4 regions of the Paenibacillus sp. TSA_86.1 genome follow, and region 2 is predicted to be linked to each of the others. Evidence: riboswitches for the same ligand, from Rfam matches in the RefSeq annotation. Region 2 holds a riboswitch; each other region holds the start of a gene.
The links. A riboswitch is a leader RNA that binds a small molecule or an ion and turns the genes downstream of it on or off. The one in region 2 is predicted to bind cyclic di-AMP.
Positions count from the first base shown of each region.

Region 1: linked by a shared signal. The riboswitch ahead of ACUTVW_RS12730 (3D domain-containing protein) and the one ahead of ACUTVW_RS05030 (C40 family peptidase) in region 2 are both predicted to bind cyclic di-AMP.
Region 3: linked by a shared signal. The riboswitch ahead of ACUTVW_RS01915 (hypothetical protein) and the one ahead of ACUTVW_RS05030 (C40 family peptidase) in region 2 are both predicted to bind cyclic di-AMP.
Region 4: linked by a shared signal. The riboswitch ahead of ACUTVW_RS25475 (ubiquitin-like domain-containing protein) and the one ahead of ACUTVW_RS05030 (C40 family peptidase) in region 2 are both predicted to bind cyclic di-AMP.

Region 1 covers NZ_JBQZGE010000004.1:340,623-343,812, reverse strand. Annotated here, with positions in the region: gene lpdD (prenylated flavin chaperone LpdD) at 1-247, opposite strand, end outside; gene ACUTVW_RS12735 (polysaccharide deacetylase family protein) at 403-1,224, shown strand; gene ACUTVW_RS12730 (3D domain-containing protein) at 1,377-2,045, opposite strand; cyclic di-AMP (ydaO/yuaA leader) riboswitch at 2,048-2,243, opposite strand; gene ACUTVW_RS12725 (amino acid ABC transporter ATP-binding protein) at 2,433-3,155, opposite strand; gene ACUTVW_RS12720 (ABC transporter substrate-binding protein/permease) at 3,142-3,190, opposite strand, start outside.
Region 2 covers NZ_JBQZGE010000001.1:1,078,695-1,081,884, reverse strand. Annotated here, with positions in the region: tRNA gene ACUTVW_RS05040 (tRNA-Leu) at 52-136, opposite strand; gene pelA (pectate lyase) at 333-1,286, opposite strand; cyclic di-AMP (ydaO/yuaA leader) riboswitch at 1,669-1,800, shown strand; gene ACUTVW_RS05030 (C40 family peptidase) at 1,806-2,270, shown strand; gene ACUTVW_RS05025 (carboxymuconolactone decarboxylase family protein) at 2,365-2,694, opposite strand; gene ACUTVW_RS05020 (hypothetical protein) at 2,859-3,077, opposite strand.
Region 3 covers NZ_JBQZGE010000001.1:444,611-447,800, forward strand. Annotated here, with positions in the region: tRNA gene ACUTVW_RS01905 (tRNA-Leu) at 338-420, shown strand; gene ACUTVW_RS01910 (glutathione peroxidase) at 634-1,110, opposite strand; cyclic di-AMP (ydaO/yuaA leader) riboswitch at 1,490-1,670, shown strand; gene ACUTVW_RS01915 (hypothetical protein) at 1,785-2,216, shown strand; gene ACUTVW_RS01920 (HAD family hydrolase) at 2,360-3,058, shown strand.
Region 4 covers NZ_JBQZGE010000022.1:51,259-54,448, reverse strand. Annotated here, with positions in the region: gene ACUTVW_RS25480 (TatD family hydrolase) at 1-610, shown strand, start outside; cyclic di-AMP (ydaO/yuaA leader) riboswitch at 852-1,105, shown strand; gene ACUTVW_RS25475 (ubiquitin-like domain-containing protein) at 1,375-2,559, shown strand; gene rnmV (ribonuclease M5) at 2,715-3,190, shown strand, end outside.

The DNA of each region.
Region 1 (3,190 bases), on a different contig from region 2:
AATGGATACCCATAATTACAGTTACTGTAACCTTCAGTTGTAAAGCAGCCTTACGAGCAAGCCGCTCACACAACTCTTGTTCCTTATGCCCCGGGATATGCACCGTTGTCCCGCTAACCCGATCATGGTCCACATAAAATGTAGATACAGCTCCAATATGAGCTTTCCCACCAGTGACCAGAAATATCTTGTCCTGCCCTGCTTCAAAAACCTCTAAACGAATGGATTTCAAATCATATGTACTCATTCTCTTCCCACCTATCCTTTTCTTCTATATCTTATATGGTGAAATTATCGCTTTCATAACCTAATTGTGGCAATGAGACTTCTCACATCCGCATAAAAGAAGTGACCATAGGGCATACCATAGAGAACGTAATTTTGATAAAGGAGGCCGTTAAAATGAGTATACGCCTCGTCATGCTCGCACTCGTTACTGTCATATGTTCCGGATTTTATTCGGCCCCTACAGTTACTGCCTCTGATCCTGTTTCTGAGACTATATCACGCGGAATGTCTAATCCGAAGGATACACCGGCCTCTAGCTCAGATGCTAGAGAAGAACAGCTGACATTGGGTCAACTTCGGCAGAAGTATGCGGATACCTTCAAAACAAATGGCCCTTCCACCAAGCAAGTTGCGCTGACTTTTGATGATGTGCCAGATCCGAGGTTCACCCCTCAAGTGCTTGATGTTTTGAAAAAATATAAGGTTCGCGCAACCTTCTTTGTTGTAGGCAGCCGTGCGGAGAAACACCCGAATCTGGTGAAACGTATGGTAAAAGAAGGGCATATTGTAGGCAATCACAGCTATAATCATCCTGAATTCAGCAAGTTATCGATGACTGCCTTTCGCAGACAAATTTTACATACGGGAGATATTCTTCATCGCCTGACCGGATATACGCCTAAAATGATTCGTCCTCCTTACGGGGACATTAATGAGGAGCAGCTACGTTGGGCCGCCAAGCAGCACTACAGCATTGTGAACTGGAATGTGGATTCTCTGGATTGGAAAGGATTGTCCAAGGAAAGGGTAAAACATAATATTCTCTCTGCGGTGAAACCCGGCTCCATTGTATTGCAGCATGCTGGCGGCGGTACAGGATCGAACCTGCAAGGTACGGTAGAAGCTTTGCCTGAAGTTATCGAGGAATTGCGGAATCGAGGATATGAATTGGTCACGTTGGACGAAATGCTTAAATTGCCCAAAGAGAAACAATAATTGAAAGAAACAGGGTGCTCCTATGTGTAGTCATGATTCATTTTCGTCATGATAACACTAAAGAACACCCTGTTTCTATTTTTGCCTTTGATTATGTTTATAATGATTTCAACTTATGAGCCTCCATAATAATAAAAGGAAGCGTTATAGCTTTATTTTAAAATGTAAAGCTCAATATCCTGAAAACCAAACGAACTTACAAATGTCTTGCTTCCAGGGATGAAGATATCGATGCGATTTCCCTTAATTGCACTACCGGCATCCAGAGCCGTTGCTACGAAAGCCTGTTTCGGCAATCCTGGATGTGTATGTCCTGTCACCAAAACCTTAGTGCCAAAAGGAATAACTTTGGGATCTACCGCAATCGTACCCAATTCCAGCGGATTTCCAAAATAATCAACGGGCCCCCATCCACCATTCTCAGATGCATCAGCGGAATATGCAGTCGCTTTAACACTTAGTGTTTTGCTGTAGTCAAAAGTTTTCCCCCAAGCCTGTACAACTTTATTATCCGAACTTACGTCCAGACTTGCAGCTGTAACCGCCTTTTCCTGCGACTTCACTTGAACTGGGGCTGCTGCTTTGTTTTCGTTACCTGGGATGGTAATTTTCAAACCGCCATAGATGTTATAAGGTGAAATGTCTTTATTTGTTTTGATTAATGTGTTCATATCAACACCATATTGTTTGGATAAGGTGAAGAAGGTGTCCCCATCTTTAGCCACATGAACGGAATCCGCGTGAGCCGGAACGGCTTGAATGAATAGAATAGATGTAAGTAGTGCGATGGCAGTTTTGGCTAAACGTTTCTTGTTATACATGGTCTTCCTCCCTCATTATGCCTGCGAAGTTAGTTGTCGGATTCGGATGGAGGAGCCCACCCTATAGGCTTTACTTGACATATTGAAGCGTTATGTATTCCTAATTCACCCCAAGCAGTATGTTTATCCAATGAATAACATATCTGCATCGTTACGTCCCCCGCACTTCCACTTCGGAAGTTTCGGCAGCCTTCAATATATCACAATCTTGTAACCTTGAACTGTAGTAAATGTTTCCATTTGGCGTTTTGAAAACATATGCAGGTAACAAAAAAGTTACTTTTCCGATTCTATCTTTTTTTCAAACAACAAAAAGGCGTTACCGGATTTTTGGATCCGATAACGCCTTTTTTAACCTTATCCTATACATAGGGTAGAATGAATGAATTAAAGCACTTTGGCCAGAAAGTCTCGTGTACGCGAATGTTTCGGTGCTCCAAACACCTCATCAGGCTTACCTTCTTCGACAATAACTCCGCCGTCCATAAACAGAATCCGGTCACCAACCTCACGTGCAAAACCCATCTCATGAGTGACAATAACCATCGTCATTCCACCTTCAGCAAGACGTTTCATGACTTCCAACACCTCTCCGACCATCTCCGGGTCAAGAGCAGATGTAGGCTCGTCAAACAGCATGACATGCGGCTGCATCGCCAGTGCTCTTGCAATCGCAATCCGCTGCTTCTGTCCACCTGATAGCTGATTGGGATACGTATCTTTTTTGTCCGCTAAACCGACCGTTTTCAGAAGATCCTCAGCAATTTTGTTCGCTTCATCTGTCGATTGCTTTTTCACCTTGATTGGCGCAATCGTGATGTTCTGCTGAACCGTTTTGTGAGGAAACAGGTTGAAATGCTGAAACACCATCCCCATTTTCTCACGCGTAGCATTAATGTTGTGCTTTGGATCAGTGATCGAAACACCTTCAAAATCAATTTGCCCGGATGTAGGCTGCTCCAACAGATTCAGACAGCGCAGGAACGTACTTTTTCCCGAACCTGAAGGGCCAATAACCACGACGACCTCACCTTTTCCGATCGTTACGTCGATGCCCTTAAGCACATCGTTTTTGCCATAAGATTTGTGTAATTGTCTAACGTCTATCACTTGCACCCAACTTCCTTTCCAATCGTCCGAGCAGC
Region 2 (3,190 bases):
GAATAAAAAAAGGTTCCTTCAGAAGTTAATCTGAGGAACCTTTTTATTCGATGCGGTCGAGAGGACTCGAACCTCCACGGGGGGTTAGCCCACACGGACCTGAACCGTGCGCGTCTGCCAATTCCGCCACGACCGCATATATTTTGTCTCTCCAATTATTATCGGCGACAAGAAATAATATATCACGCGTGCTTTGACCTGTCAATACATAAAAATAAACAAATACGTGCGAACCGAATACGTAGTCGGTTCGCACCCCTTGGGCTTGCCTGTGATGAAGCTATACATAACCGTTGGTGATGTGTTATTCACTACTGTCCAGAAAAGATCTTTTACAGCTTGGACGGCCAGTTGCCGTACCATGCATAACCGCCTCTTCTTTCCTTTTCAATATCACTCAGCTTATATTTCACGACGCCATCACGTCCAACAAAGATAGGTTTGTCCGTACCGAGTTCATAGAAACGCGCCCAGATCGGTGATGCACTCGAATCAGCAATGATTCGGCTGTCCCCGTTCCCACGCTCATACCGATATCCTGTAATTTTCACTTTGTTAAACCAAGCTTCGGCACCTTTGATGGATGCAGTGATTCTCGAATTAGCCGATCTTGTTTTCAGAAACTTCACAATATTAACACTTTCACCTGCCGTCAGTGACGGCACTTCATAGATTCTCGCTCCTGCAGGTCTCAGTGAACTGGAATCATGCTGCTGTCCCCAAGCCGTTAACTTCCCACCGGATACCACCTGGGTGTTCAGGATGGCGTCCACTCCTTTAGAAACCGCATTTTTACTACGATTTGCGAGTGAACTGTCGATAAAGGAAAAGTTCCCCTTACGTGCTGCGACTTCATCGAGCATGTACATCACATTAATCATTGCATCATCATTATAAGTAATATGTTTATGATAACCGGAACTTTGATAGACTTGTGGCCAGCCGCCATTGGAATATTGCATGTTAAGCAAAAAATTAATGCCTTTGATTGCAGCAGCCGAGTATCGCTGGTCATTTGTTTTCTTGAATTCAGTTGCAAGTCTTCTAATTTCTGAATATGTAGCTTTATTATCAATTGTTGACTTAGCCCATTCACCTGACGTCTGACTATAATCTTTTCTCCAGCCACCATCCGGGCGCTGATTTTTCAAAATATCGGACAAACTCGCTGTTGTACCAGAGGCATCTGCCGCCGATACGGTTGGTGCAGGAAGAACGGCCATTCCCGCGACGGAAAACACCATTGAACATGCCAGTACAAATGTTACTAATTTTTTTGCTTTCACTCAATAACACTCTCCCCAATTCACAAATTTGATTACTCCCTCATAATAATTCCAATGAAAACAATTTAAATACAAATTTTGTATTTAATAATTGTATGATATGCAATAAACAAACATTTGTCAATATATGCAACATCCTATATGTATTTTCTTTAATTTAACATAAAGGAGTACCCTTTTAGCTCTTGACAAGCTTGTTTAATATCCACACTTGTCTCCCATGAAACACTAATGACTTTTTTGTAATCTTTTCAGCCCTTTTTAAACATAATTATGACTAAAAACGATAATTCCGCTAACATTGACGTTAAAAGAAGGGCTTTAAATAGGTTTGACAATTACGTATTTATGCAATATAGTTTCAAATAGTTACAAAAACTTAATTATTCATTTGCCGAGTTTCAGGATTGAAAACGGGGGAACCATTTTGGGTGAATTATTCTTATACATAGGAAATATAGGGAACCTTCTACCGAACCCTTAGCTAACTCCGTAGGCATCGAAGGGAGAACATTGATTTTGAAAAAACTGATTATTTCCATTTTTGGAGCTGCTGTACTATTTACATCCGGAGCAACAAGCACAGAGGCAAGTACAATTAATACAATGGTTAACAATATGACAGGCATCCCGTATAAGTGGGGCGGCACAACCATGGCTGGCTTCGATTGTTCCGGGTTTATGAGATATCTTTTTAACAAATACAGCATTGAATTGCCACGCACGTCGCAACAACAAGCCAAAGCAGGAACTCCGATATCCAAAGCGAGCATTCGTACAGGAGACCTGGTATTTTTCAACACAACGGGCAGAGGCATCTCACATACAGGCGTTTACATTGGCGGAGGTCAATTTGCTCATGCTTCCACTAGCAAAGGTATCAGCATCACCAAGTTGTCTAACCCTTATTTCAATGATCGTTATGTGACAGCAAGACGCGTTACAGGTCAATTTATGTATAACAAAATGTTGGGTAAAATCTAAGAAACCATTCCGATCTACATCCACATAAGCAGTTACAATAAAAGGGAGGCTCCGGTTTAAACCGGAACCTCCTTTTTATTGTAACATCGTAAGACTACTGCAGCGCCTTCTGCACCCTCATTGCTCCCTGTGACAGAGCATGTCCGCCGCCCACTGCACCAGCGACAGCTACGGTCTCCATGATCTCCTGATCGGTCGCGCCCTTGGAACGTGCCTCTTCTACATGATAGAACGTGCAGACTTCATTATTAGCAAACAAACCGATACCTAGCGCAATTAACTGCTTGGTCTTGGCATCAAGCACACCCGGCTGGAAGCACTCACCCGTGAACTCATGATATGATTTCACCACATCGGGGAGAACATCGCTTAATGCGCCAATCTGATCCTTATACGCATGAACTTTATCATTCATCAATGTCATGACTTGCAGCACACCCTCTCGGCTGTAAACACAGCGATTATTTCCACTGTACCTATCTTCCCACGCCTGTGTCGCAATTATGCCCAGCCTTGATGGTAATTCCAAACATTCGGTGTTGAAAATATTCTCTTTGGAGAAGATTTCCGGTCACGTGAATCCGTTATTTATTCACTTAAAACACTTTGACGAGGCTCACTGAACAACTGATAACGGTAAGACCGATCCAGCTTCACAACACGGCGATTCTGCCTGCGTATAAGTACTTGCCCATCATCCCAGGCAACCACGATACCCGTTACGTCATTAGACTCCAGCTCGTCCCGCACTACTCTTACCTTCTCCCCTGACAAACGCAGGGCATCCAACTCTGTATCACTAATCATGTCTCTAACTCCCATACTCAAATTTCTTTACAAAAAGAGACCTAAATGAAAAGTCATTTAGGTCTCACGTGACTGTATTGGACTGTCATGTCATTCGAAAAAATGTCCCGACT
Region 3 (3,190 bases), 630 kb from region 2:
TGTCAATGATTTACGTAAAAAAATAGATTTTTTATAAATAGGAAATTTATTGTGTTAACTAATATGACGTATCGAGTTCATTTTAAGTTATACATTCGTTTGTGAATACGAAAGCATTCGTTTTCAAATCACAGCTCTTTTCTTGAGGAATCAGATTTAATGATATGTGCTTTCTAAGGAAATATGACTGGATTTTGTGCAGAGTATAGGCAAACCAGAAAGGGAAGTGCATAGCTTAAATGATAAACTATTGTAAGATGAAGAAAGAGTAATAAAGTGCTTTACTTTTGTAGGGGAATCCGGTATAATCAATTCTGTTGCCGATAATTTACGACATGCGGTCGTGGTGGAATGGCAGACACGCTATCTTGAGGGGGTAGTGGGCGTATGCCCGTGGAGGTTCGAGTCCTCTCGACCGCATTATATGAAGAGTTATGTGAGGAGCTTTCCGTGATGGAGAGCTTCTTTTTCGTTTTGTTTGATTGCGTTGTTTGTATTTATCGTCGGGAACAGTATATAGAATATAGAGGATGTAATTCATGCGAGAAAGCAAACAAGCCACCCTCTAGCCTTGAGCAAAAGTGTCTGCTCTTTGATGTCGGATGGCCTGTTTGTATATTTGTATAGCCTTGATTATTTGAGGAGTTTCTGAATATCTTCTTCGATTTTGTCCGGAGTCGTCTGCGGTGCATACCGCTTCACAACTTTACCGTCCTGATCGACAAGGAATTTGGTGAAGTTCCATTTGATGGCTTTGGAGCCAAGCAAGCCTGGTGCTTCTTTTGAGATATGCTGGAAGAGAGGGTGAGCGCTGGAACCATTGACATCAATCTTTTCAAACATAGGGAAGCTTACGCCATAGTTCATCTGGCAGAACTCGGCAATATCGTCAGAAGAGCCCTTTTCCTGCGCGAACTGGTTGCTTGGGAATCCAAGCACTTCGAACGGAGCATCCTGGAATTTGTCTTGCAGCTCCTGTAAGCCCTTGAATTGAGGGGTGAGACCGCATTGACTTGCGGTGTTTACAATTAACAACACTTTCCCGCGATATTGGGACATCTCAATCTCTTGCCCGCGGAGGGTGTTTACTTTGAAATCATAGACTGACATGAGGATCGCCTCCATCTTATTATTCTTGATGTGCTTATTATATTTTATACAATTAAATAATGCAAAACTTATTTTGGTTTCACGTTGTTATAACCATCAACGGGGCCTGAATCCCGAATGAGTAGGAATTGTATTGATCCATTTCTGTGCGGATGAGAAATAGCTAGATTGGAAGAGGTGGATAGCGTATAACCCCATTGTAAGCGCTATTCTTAATGGTTATTGCCGGAAACCTGACGATTCGGTGATCTGGCTGCACTTTACATGATCATGGCACGGGTGTATGATTCATAGCGTAATTTGAATTTTAATTAAATTGTACATGAAAAACGAAACAAACGATAATATCGATCGGTCTTATACTCAAGATTTACGAACGATGTTTTAATCGCTGAGTTTCCATTCGTAGTGGGTGGAAAACGGGGGAACCAAAAGGATGTGCTGTATTGTATTACAGCAGTATACGTCCATGGGGTGAATTTTCTGGCGACAGCCGGAAATAGGGCGACTCTCGCGCCCGAATCCGTCAGCTAACCTCGTAAGCGTTAAAGGGAGAGGCAACAAACCGCACGCTGGTTCATGGCGTTTTCGCCATGGATTATTTAAGAAGCGTTTCGGAGGCCTTGGTCCCCACGCTTCTTTTTTGTTGTCTTTTCACGCTAAGGGAGGAACGAATGATGGATACAGAGATGATTTTAGTAACGGCTCCGAATGAGGCTGGACGTAAATTTGTTAAATTGCTGATGTACAAAAAAATGCCTTTTGCCGTTCTGACGAACAGTGCTGGTGAGGAGCGCAAACTTCGCCGGATTGGCGTAGAACACGTCATTCGTATGAATACGGCAGCGGCTGAGAAATGGTTTTTGCCACAGGGTAGTGTAGGGAATGTATTTATTTTTGAAAATAGTCTGAATTTGACCTGCCGTTACCTGCAGATTTGCCGCTCATGGACATCGAAGTCCTTATGTGTAATCACCGAGCAGAGTCACCCTAAAGGGATTTATCGGGGCATGGGTGCAGACAAAATCGTGTATTCATTGAATGGGGAAGTCGGTTTTCTTCTTAATAGCTGCAATAAACCGGAAGCTGAGGTCAGCAGCTTGTGATTGATCCGATGTAAGGTGCCTGCTATAATTGCAGGTACAGACTAACGGAATTTGAGGAGACTCATGCTTGTCGTGGGTCTTCTTTTTTTATGGATACAGTATGCAAGCCAGGGGTGACCTGCGGCTTACAAGGAGGAATCGGCGTGCCGGATATTGCCGGATTGAAGTGGTTGTTTTTTGATGTGGGGGATACGCTGGTGGACGAATGGGAGCCGGTAGACGATATTATCGGGCAGTTCGTTCGAGAAGCCGGTGCGTACGGGTATCCAGTGAAAATGGAAGCGGTACGCGAACTGTTTGCCACCTGTTACCGCAATTATGAACAGTGGCCTATGAAAGTTGCTATACGCACATATATTCATGATGAAGATCACCGCGTTCAGATTCAGGACAAGCTGAAATTCCATAAAGAGCTGGAGCAGCCGTTCCCTTCCGCAACCAAGGTGCTTGAGCAGCTTTCACAGCACTATCGAATCGGCATTATCGCCAATCAGAGCCCTGGAACGGAAGCGAGGCTGGAGAGCTACGGACTTCGGAAGTATGTCGATGTTCTGGCATGTTCGGCAGAAGAAGGGGTGTCCAAGCCTGATCCGGAGTTGTATGCGGTTGCTTTGAAGCAGGCAGGATGCGCTCCTGAAGAAGCGGTTATGGTCGGAGATCGAATCGATAATGATATCATGCCAGCGCGTAGTTTGGGCTTACGTACGATTCGTATTTTGCAAGGGTACGGAAGGTTCCAACCAGAGCTTTCGGATGACGAGCGTGCAGACTGGACGGTCGAGTCGCTGGATGAACTGCTACCATTGCTGATACCTGATGGGGATACGAGCAGATCTGTATGAGCATAAGGTTAGATCCGGTCGAGATAGAGGTATATGCGGCTGGAGCACAAAATAAAAACACAAAAAGGCTGATACGCCCGGTATGAGGATACCGTGGCGCATCAGCCTTTTTGTATACTATGGCATTATAAA
Region 4 (3,190 bases), on a different contig from region 2:
TGATTTTATCCATGCGGCTGTAGGATGGCACCCGGTAGATGCGATCACGATGCAAGAGGGTGACCTGGAGTGGATTGCGTCATTGTGCAAACATGAAAAAGTGGTAGCGATCGGTGAAATCGGTCTAGACTATCATTGGGACACTTCCCCTAAGGAGGTACAGCATCGCGTATTACGACAACAAATTGCATTGGCACGAGAACTGAATATGCCGATTGTCATCCATAATCGGGATGCTCATGAGGATATTGTGCGTATTTTGCGTGAAGAGAAAGCTGGTGAGGTCGGCGGTGTGATGCATTCCTTCTCAGGTAGCTGGGAAACGGCAAAAATGTGCCTGGATTTAGGATTCCATCTGTCCTTCGGTGGACCCATCACATTCAAAAATGCCAAGCAGCCTAAAGAGGTGCTCGCCAAGGTTCCGATGGACAGGTTTTTCCTTGAGACGGATTCCCCCTATCTTACACCTCATCCTTATCGTGGAAAACGAAATGAGACAGCGCATGTACGTCTGGTTGCGGAGGCAGCTGCGGAAATTAAAGGCATTTCGGTGGAGGAAATTGCTGCAATAACCACCAAAAATGCCATGGAACGTTTTGGGATTCGATAAGAAAACGAGTAAATCGGGTGAAAAAGGGAGTTATAGAGAGGTAATTTGCCCTTTGTATCAAATAAACGAAGAATATTACAATATTTTAACCAAATATTTAGAAAAACGTACTTGATCCGCGCTTTACAACATGCATCGAAACAGGATATCATCTTTTCAGTGAATTGTTGTGCGGAAAATTGGACAGATGTTCGGGGGATGAACAAAGGGACACTTTCCGATAAAACAACATTACTTTCATGAATCAATCTCGCTGAGTCTCCGTTAACGGAGAGCGGGGGAACCAATAGGGCTTAAACAGCGGTGATTCTAGCCGTTGCGCACCGTTCGCTGACCCAAAAGCAGCGCATCGTTCTGCGAAGCCGTATTTGATTTCTTCTTTGGGTCTCGGGGTGAATTCAAGGGCGTCCGCCATGAGCGGGTGACCTAAGATAGGGCGGCTCTCTTTCGCCCGAACCCGACAGCTAACCTCGCAAGCGGAAAAAGAGAGGCAACCTCGTGCATGAATTTCCGATATTCAAAATCATTCGGAAGCCACGAAAGGGTCTCTTACACTCTTTCTTTGGCTTTTTTTGTTTTGAATAAAAGAAACTGGCTCATCATACGGTAAGTATTCAGGATGGTGGCATCATGTTGCGAAGAGGGGTTCATGGTGCAGAACCGGTCATTACCTCTGATCTGTGTTCTGTAGAAAAATTGGTATAGTCGCGTCAAAGACATCATGCATTACTTTAGACGGCGAGGCTATGAAGGAGGACGGAGAAGTGGGCATATTCCAACCAGAAGAGACCCATGAGTCACGATCATCCAGTAAGTCTTTCGCGTTGCGGTGGAAGCATGAGAACTTGCGTCAAATGGCACTGATCGCGATATTCTCAATTGCGCTTACAATCATGATCTTGTTAGTCGTTTACGGTCAGGCCGGGAAGCAGGTATCACTGGTTATTGACGGCAAAGCTCAAGTGGTAGAGACTCGTACAGGAATGCTTCAGGAAATGTTGGAGGAGCAGTCAATCGCAGTCAGCCCTCACGACAAGGTATCCATGCCCATGAATGGGGCAATTACCGACGGAGACCGAATCGTTATTGAGCGGGCCGTTCCAGTTAACATCACGGCAGACGGAGACACCAAGACTCTGTATACAACCGATTCATCGGTACAAGATGTAATTCAGCAATCAGGTATTGAAGTTGCAAATCATGATAAAGTGTATCCAGCGCTCGGAACTGCAATCAAAGCGGAGATGAAGATTCGTGTAGTGCGTGTAACAAAGCATACAGTGGATGTGAAACAACCGATTGCATACAAAGTTGTTAAAACGGCAGACTCTAGTTTGTTCCAAGGGGATAACCGTGTTGTAGTGAAAGGCAAGGAAGGCACAATTGTGCAGCATATCGAAAAGGTATTTCAAGATGGAGAACTCGTCTCCAAAAAAATGGTCGGCAAAACGGTTGCTGCCAATCGTGTAGATAAAGTGATCGCGGTAGGTACAAAGGCGAAGCCAGTAGTGAAGGAGCCTGAAGTTCAATTGGTATCAGCCAAAACTTCAACCGCCGCAAAAACAGTAACAACGAACTCGAAGAAAACATCTGCCTCGGGCAGCAAGTTGATTACGGTCTCAGGGAATTCTTTTAAATATTCTAAAGTGCTGAAAAATGTTTCCATGACAGCCTACTCTTCTGAAGAGCCGGGTATTGGCACAAAAACAGCTTCCGGTACTCGTGTAACGGAAGGGCGCACCATCGCAGTTGATCCTAAGGTCATTCCAATTGGCTGGTGGGTTTACATCGAGGGCCTCGGCTTCCGTCGTGCGGAAGATACAGGCGGCGCGATTAAAGGCAATAAAATTGACGTTTATTATGATAGTGTGAAGCACGCCCTGAATTTCGGACGTAAAAAAGGCAAAACGGTTTATGTAATTGGTCCTGTGAAGCCGGAAGCGAACTAAATTCGTTTTACTTTGAAATGGGAATGCTATAAAATAGTTGCATGAATGATTCATGCGGAATATGCGGCGGAGGGGTCTGAAATCAGTCTCCTCCGCCGTTTGGCAGAGAAGAGGATATTCCTCTTCTTTTTGCGTTAGAAAGGAAGAAATGGAACATGATAAAAGAAGTTATTGTTGTGGAGGGTCGTGACGACACGGTAGCGATTCGCCGGGCGGTTGAGGCTGATACAATCGAAACCGGTGGCTCTGCCATTAATCAGCGTATTCTAAAGCGAATCGCACTTGCTCAGGAAAGACGTGGTGTCATCATCCTGACGGATCCGGACCATGCGGGAGAACGTATCCGCAAAATTATTGCCAACAGGATCCCTGGCTGCAAGCATGCTTTCATTCCAGAGGCAGACGCGACGCGTAAAGGGGATATCGGGGTAGAGAATGCTTCACCGGAGGCCATTCGGCATGCGCTAGCCCGTGTACACACGTCCTATGAAGGTGCACCTAGTCTAATTGATTGGGAGGATCTGATTGAAGCAGGATTAATCATACATCCGCAAGCAGCGGCACGTCGTATGGAGATGGGCAACTTGCTAGGCATCGGGTATTGTAACGGCAAGCAATTCCACAAACGACT